2 regions of the Paenibacillus sp. TAB_01 genome follow, and region 2 is predicted to be linked to the other one. Evidence: riboswitches for the same ligand, from Rfam matches in the RefSeq annotation. Region 2 holds a riboswitch; the other holds the start of a gene.

Region 1 (3,280 bases), 3.0 Mb from region 2:
AATTTAATTGTTCAGTAGTATCTACCAACAGAAAATGTTTTACACCTAACTTCGCCAACCGGCTTTGTTCCTTTTTATTGTTCACCATAACGGCAAAGGGCAGCTGATGGAACAAAAGCTGGCGGATAAAAGCCTCTCCCGTTGGATTTGGTGCAGATACTAGAGTCAGCTCCTGCGAATCCTCCACGATATTCTCCTCCTCCTTGACAAAAGAGAAGGCAGCCGATTTCTCCGAAAACGATGCCTGCCAAACGGCTCCGAAAAGCCGATGATGGCCACGCCGTACTTCCCCGGGCAGCAAAAAAGAAGCCTGCGGAAAGAGAAGAACTCTTCCCGCGGGCTTCTTCAGGCACAGTTATAGAAACCATGCCCTGCCGCGACAATCGTTGCCTCTCCCGATACGCTTACGAGGTTAGCTGTCGGATTCGGGCGTGAGAGTCGCCCTACCTGCGGATACGGCCAAACGCCGCATGCTCAGGATTCACCCCATGGCGCACGATAGTACAGACCGATAAACCGGCTGATCGAATCGGCATCCGTTGGTTCCCCCGTTCCTTTTCCATTCAAGGACTCAGCGAAAAACTGCAAAAATTAACATAAGAAAAACCACAGAGGCCTAAGCCCTGTGGTCGAATTTATCCGATCACAAGCTTCATCATCCTCTCTCCTTAGCAGCCCGCCCGAAGGAATGAACCGGTTCATTCCTTCGGGGCCTGCTCTATCAACGCTGACGAGGTTAGCTGTCGGATTCGGGCGGTGAGAGTCGCCCTACCTGCAGATGCGCCGAAAGGCCCATCGTCAGGATTCACCCCAAGCCATGAAATCAACGGCTCTCACACCGTGAAGACATTGGCTTTGTTGGGTCCCCCGTTTTCCTGGCGAACAGGAAATTAAGCGATCAGAATTGGAAACTTTGTTTGAATCATGAGTTGTATCTTACGCCGGCCGAATAAAACTGTAAATAAAACCCGCGCTTCATTTAGAGTGAAAACAGGCATTTAATCGATTGAAATGAATTCAGATCTCGTTTTTTCTCTATCTTACTCCTTATCGCTCTTGAATACGAAGATATGGCAAGAAAACAAGCTTTCTCTAGAAATCATGCCGTAAGGAAATGAAACCCTCACTTGATTTCGTTTTCATTTAGATATACAGCGAAAATCATGCGAATTTCGCTCCCTATTGAAGTTTACAGACATTGCGTAACGGTGTAGGATTCACATCAACAACTTCATATTTGCTGCAAAACGCTTTGTTCCCGCTAAGGGAAACGGGGGACCCAACCGAAGCCATCTTCATTGAAGACAGCTTCAGGGGTGAATCCTGCCGGAGCTTCCATACGAGCCTCCGCAGGTAGGGCACTCTCAAGCCCGAATCCGACAGCTAACCTCGTAAGCGATTGAGAGAGAACACCTTTACCGTGCTTCGTTACGGCATCGTCCGCCACATCCGTAGAAGCCCGCGAGTAGAGTTTCTCTGCTCCCCGGGCTTTTTTTGCTTGTCTCCAATGAAAAAACTCATTTGATGAGGAGTGCAGCCACTGATGATGAAGCTGACCGAAACGTATAGTCAACCGATCGACCTGCTCCTAAACTGCAAAATCGGCTCGATGGAAATATATCAATTTGAAGGCCGCTTATTAAATGAAGAAGTATCGGGGATGACCGGGAGCCGGATTTGGGGCTTATTTAAAATTTCCGGCGGCGGGAGCAATGGCTGGGGAGAATATAGTTTACCCGCCGGGGACAAAAGAATCGACCTGGTACATTGGTCATTCCGTATTTATGAAGCTGAAAGGCCGCTCCCTTCCCGAAGCACTTCAGCAGGCTCGTACGTGCCGTGACGATTGGGGGCGGGAACGCTGCGAGCTGGCCGAGACCGCTTTGCTCGATTTAGCGCTGCAGCTCCGGTACTCGGAGGCCCAGGCGCCTTCCATGCGGATGAAGCACCTTGCGCTGGAGAGGGCTTGTTTGATCGAACAAGCCCAGTCGTATTTTTCTTTCTAGACTTAATCGAACCAGCCCTTGCGGCGGAACCAGGTATACATGCCGAACCCGATCGCGAACATCATCAGAAGTGCGGCAAAGTATCCCCACTGCCATCGCAGCTCCGGCATATGGTCGAAATTCATGCCGTATATGCCGGCGATAAAGGTCAGCGGCATGAATATGGTCGTTATAACGGTCAACGTTTTCATAATGGTGTTCATCCGGTTCGAGTTCAGGGAAATATAGCTGTCCCTCATATCCGCCGTCACCTCGCGGTTGGAGTCGTTAATTTCCGACAGCTTGAGCAGGTGATCGTAAATATCCGTAAAATAAACCAGCTGATCCTTAAGGCCGTCCATCCGGTCCGAATTGATGACACGGTACAGCAGATCGCGCATCGGCACGATCGTTCTCCGGAGCTTCAGCAGCTTCGCCCGGATTTCGAAGATTTCATTCATTAGAATATGAATGGGCTCTTCTTTGCCTTTCGTTTCAATTTCGTTCAGCTGGTCCTCAATCTGGTAAACGCTTGGAAAATATTCATCGACCAGCTTGTCCATGACAAGGTAGGCGCAGTACACATGCCCTCTCTCGCGAAGGCTGGGCTGCGTCTCCACTCTCGACCAAGCCTCATCAATTTCACGGGAACGGTTAAAATGGAACGTAACGATAAAATGGGTGCCCCAGAACAGATCGATTTCTTCTGCCGCCAAGGTCTGCGCATTCATCGCATGAAGGACAAAAAAATGCACGCCCTCGTAATGATCCACCTTCGGCCTCTGCAGCAGCTGACAGCAGTCCTCGATCGCAAGCGGATGAAACTGGAAATGGGTTTCCAGACGCTTGGCTTCTTCCTCCGTCGGCTGGTCAAAATCGACCCAATACCACTTCACCTTCAGACTGAGCAAATCGCCGAGCGTGGCATTATCGATCAGCCTGTTATCATGGTCTACCGCTATGACCCGGATCATCGCGCTCTCTCCTTTGAACCCCTGCTTTGAAACTAGTGTTCCAAATTTTGCCCTTCCTTATGAGGGAATAATGGAACGGCTGCCAATAAATTCGCACGATCGGCGGAGCGCCATTGTTCTTCCCCAAAACCCGGCATTCAAGTATAATGGGAGCCGTAGACACAATACGGGAGTGGATATCATGTATAAAATGCTGGCGATCGACATTGACGATACGCTTATTAATGATGACAAAGAAGTGACGGAAGGAACGAAGCAGGCGTTGGCCGAAGCGCTGGCGCACGGCATTACCGTCACGCTGGCTACAGGGCGTATGTACGC
Region 2 (3,280 bases):
ATGGATACCAGAGCGTCCATTCGAGTGATGAAGTCACCGATTTTGATGAGCCGCGCAGCATCCAGCAAGGGAAATGCGGAGAATTTTTCGAATTCCATCCCAAGCGACCATACCTGAAGCAGGTCGGAGAGGGTCAGCACGATGCCGGCTGTTATAATTACGGCCAAGCCGAGCTTCCTGAACTGGACAGGATTGCCTAATCCCGGGCTCAGCACCAGAAAAACAATGGTTTCGCCATAAGGAAACCATAAGGTGGCGCTAAAGCATTCTTTGATTAAAGGAAGCATGCCCTTGGACAGAAAAGGAAGCGTCCGTTCCAGCGCAAGCGATCCGCTCATGGCCAGCAGCAGACCCAGCAGGATGAAGAAAAGAATGATTAGCGCCACCATCACTTCGGAAAGCCGTCCCAATGTTTTCATGCCGCCGCTTGCTGCGTAAGCGATAATCAGAATAAACAGCAGAACTACAATTTGCGGAGGGGTTTCACGCAGCAAGGTCGTCATGACTAACTCCAGCATATCTCTTACGTTTCTAGCGGCAATGTAGAGAAAATAAACGGCATAGCAAACCGCAAGCGTGCGGCCAAGCGTCTTCCCCCATGCCGATGTAAGCAGACCCAGAAAGCCATTTCGCCTTTGAAGCGAGAATAAAGCCGTGTACAACAGGAATAAGAGGATGGCAGGAAGCAGCGAAATAAGCTCAACCAGCCATACATCCGGTACCAATTTCGGTGTCCCGAAAATAATGGCGGTGCCTAATAAACAAATAAGCATCAGCGTGTAGCTCTGCATCGAGGTAAGCTTGCCGGTCATAGCTTTGTCCTCTTGCCGGTCGCCCCCGTCTTCGTACGCTGCCGTACAGATTTCCTGCCGCGGAAATCCTTTATAAGCGCTGCAAGGAAAGCCCCTGCGACAAACAAATAATTTTCCATATTGTTATTGACGCCAAAACCTAGCCGCTTCAATGCAGAGCCGAAAACCTCGTGATAGACCCTCATATCGAGAAAGGCCAGAAGCAGCAGCGTGATTAGAGTAACGCAAAGCAGCCCGATACTTGTCAATAGGAAAGCCTCTTCTCCTGTGTAATATCCATATTTTGCACGGAATAATCGGGGAATATGTAGAACCTAAAGAAGCCGCTGGATAAGCGGCTTCTTTAGGTTGCTATCGTCAGGGCAGCAGAAAGGAAACTTCATTATTATTTATATAAGTAAGCTGATCTGCTCCAAGTCCTCTGTAGGTTACTCTGGAGATGTCCCGCTTAGTGATGACATGGATAGACTGGGGATTCCAGCTTCTGCAAATCTGTATGTAACGGCAGCATAGGTTAAAGCTGAGTTCAAATAAATAGACTTTGCCGATCCGTATGCCCGGCGGCGTCCACGTGCTTTCGTCTTCCGTATCGACCATCAGAATCTTGTCGACCCCCATGGCCTCCAGCCGTTTTCTGCCGTAATTGTTATTTGTCATCGCATAATAGCGATGGCCGCGTTCCCTCAGTAAATGGATGAATTCCTTCCCTGCCCGATTCGGTGCGGATACTAAAATATATTCCGCCGTGTCAATTTGCGGTTTAACGTTCAAACAGCTCAATGCGGCTTCTCCTCCTCTTTGAGGTCGCAGGTTTAGCACACGCGATAGCCTGTCAGCATCATAAAGATGCAGTCTCTGCCGCCTGCCCTGCCCCTCTCCAAATGTACGCTTACGAGGTTAGCTGTCGGATTCGGACGCGAGAATCGCCCTACCCGGCTCGTGCCGGGATTCACCCCACCAAGGATGCTTGCCGCATCCGTTGTTATGGTTCCCCCGCTCCTGCAGCTTCCGGCAGGATTCAGCGATCGATTTCATAGGCTTCTTGGTCTTCAACTGCGACGCCGAGAAGCAGGACCGCCATCATCAGGGGTCCTGCTGTCATCCGGTGTTTAAGGGCGCGAGGCGATAAATTCAGGCCTCGGCTTTTTGCCCGAGTAAGGCGAGATCAGTTTATTATGGACACTATTGTACACGATGAACACATTGCTGCGCGGGTCCGGTGTAATGTTGCTGTTGGAGCCGTGCATCAGGTTGCAGTCAAACAGAAGGACAGAGCCGGCTTTACCTACAGGAGCTGTAATGCCTCCGTGCCGCACCAAATATTTGAGGCTTTCCTGGTCCGGTACCCCATATTCCTGACGGCGCAGCGACGACTTGTAATTCTCATCCGGCGTTTCACCGACGCAGGAAACAAACATGCGGTGAGAACCGGGTACGACCATCAGCGGGCCGTTGTTCGCATGATTATCCTCCAGAGCGATTGAGCAGCTGAGCGCCCGCATGCGTGGCATTCCGTCCTCCACATGCCAGGTTTCAAAATCCGAGTGCCAATAAAATTCTTTGCCGGTAAAGCCTTGCTTGAAATTGATTCTCGATTGATGAATGTAAGTCTCGCTGCCGAGAATTTGTCCGACGATGGCCTGGAGGCTCGGATGCGCCGCCATCTGCTTAAATACCTCATCATCCCGATGGACCGCGAAGATAGAGCGGATCTCATCGCCTCCCGGCTCTCGAATCACCTCCGGCTTCTGAAGGTGCCTGACTTTGCCGCCACAGGCGCGCCAGTTCCTGCTTCCAGAACTGAACCTGCTTCTCATCGAAGAATGATTCCAGGAACAGATAACCGTTCTCCTCGTAAAAACTCAGCTGACGTTCATCAATAACGGACTGATGGATCGAATGATTGTACACAACCGGATCTTCCCTCGCGATCAGCTTAGGCTCCGGATAGATTCTGGAAGGATAGGCATCCGCTGCCCCTGACCTGTTCAATGTAATTTGCTCCTTTTGCGCCATATGCTGCATTCCCCTCTCCCCATGGTTTGGTTTAGCCTAATGGATACGTGCCTTCGGCATCATGCACTTCCCGCCCTGTGGTGGGAGGATTAAATACGCAGATCATCCGCATTTGACTTTTTCCCCGCAACAGATGCTTCTCGTGCCCGTCCAACACGTACAGCGTTCCGGGCTGAATCGGATAAACAGTGCCGGTGGCGAGCACCTCAATTTCCCCTTCGCCTTCAATGCAGTACACAGCCTCCACATGGTGCTTATACCAGATTTCCGTCTCTGTTCCCGCTTTGATCGTCGTGTCATGCAGCGAGAAGCCAACTCCGTCATCCTTCACCAGCAGTCTTGTGCTTGCCCAGGTTTCAGTGTCTACGTCATACTCGGTGTTTAGTAAATCGTTTACATGTCTGACAATCATCGTATGCTGCCTCCTTTATCGTGAATTCAAGCCCGCTCCC

The links. A riboswitch is a leader RNA that binds a small molecule or an ion and turns the genes downstream of it on or off. The one in region 2 is predicted to bind cyclic di-AMP.
Region 1: another riboswitch for cyclic di-AMP. It lies ahead of ACHHV8_RS01370 (hypothetical protein); the one in region 2 lies ahead of ACHHV8_RS15725 (hypothetical protein).

Annotation. Positions count from the first base shown of each region.
Region 1 covers NZ_JBIFNP010000001.1:281,032-284,311, reverse strand. The annotation lists gene ACHHV8_RS01375 (hypothetical protein) at 1-187, opposite strand, end outside; cyclic di-AMP (ydaO/yuaA leader) riboswitch at 386-587, opposite strand; cyclic di-AMP (ydaO/yuaA leader) riboswitch at 712-907, opposite strand; cyclic di-AMP (ydaO/yuaA leader) riboswitch at 1,239-1,413, shown strand; gene ACHHV8_RS01370 (hypothetical protein) at 1,713-2,006, shown strand; gene corA (magnesium/cobalt transporter CorA) at 2,009-2,959, opposite strand; gene ACHHV8_RS01360 (Cof-type HAD-IIB family hydrolase) at 3,141-3,280, shown strand, end outside.
Region 2 covers NZ_JBIFNP010000001.1:3,275,541-3,278,820, forward strand. The annotation lists gene ACHHV8_RS15715 (GerAB/ArcD/ProY family transporter) at 1-812, opposite strand, end outside; gene ACHHV8_RS15720 (hypothetical protein) at 809-1,060, opposite strand; gene ACHHV8_RS15725 (hypothetical protein) at 1,170-1,592, opposite strand; cyclic di-AMP (ydaO/yuaA leader) riboswitch at 1,684-1,846, opposite strand; gene ACHHV8_RS15730 (phytanoyl-CoA dioxygenase family protein) at 1,922-2,551, opposite strand; gene ACHHV8_RS36805 (phytanoyl-CoA dioxygenase family protein) at 2,526-2,828, opposite strand; gene ACHHV8_RS15740 (ectoine synthase) at 2,860-3,240, opposite strand; gene ectB (diaminobutyrate--2-oxoglutarate transaminase) at 3,256-3,280, opposite strand, start outside.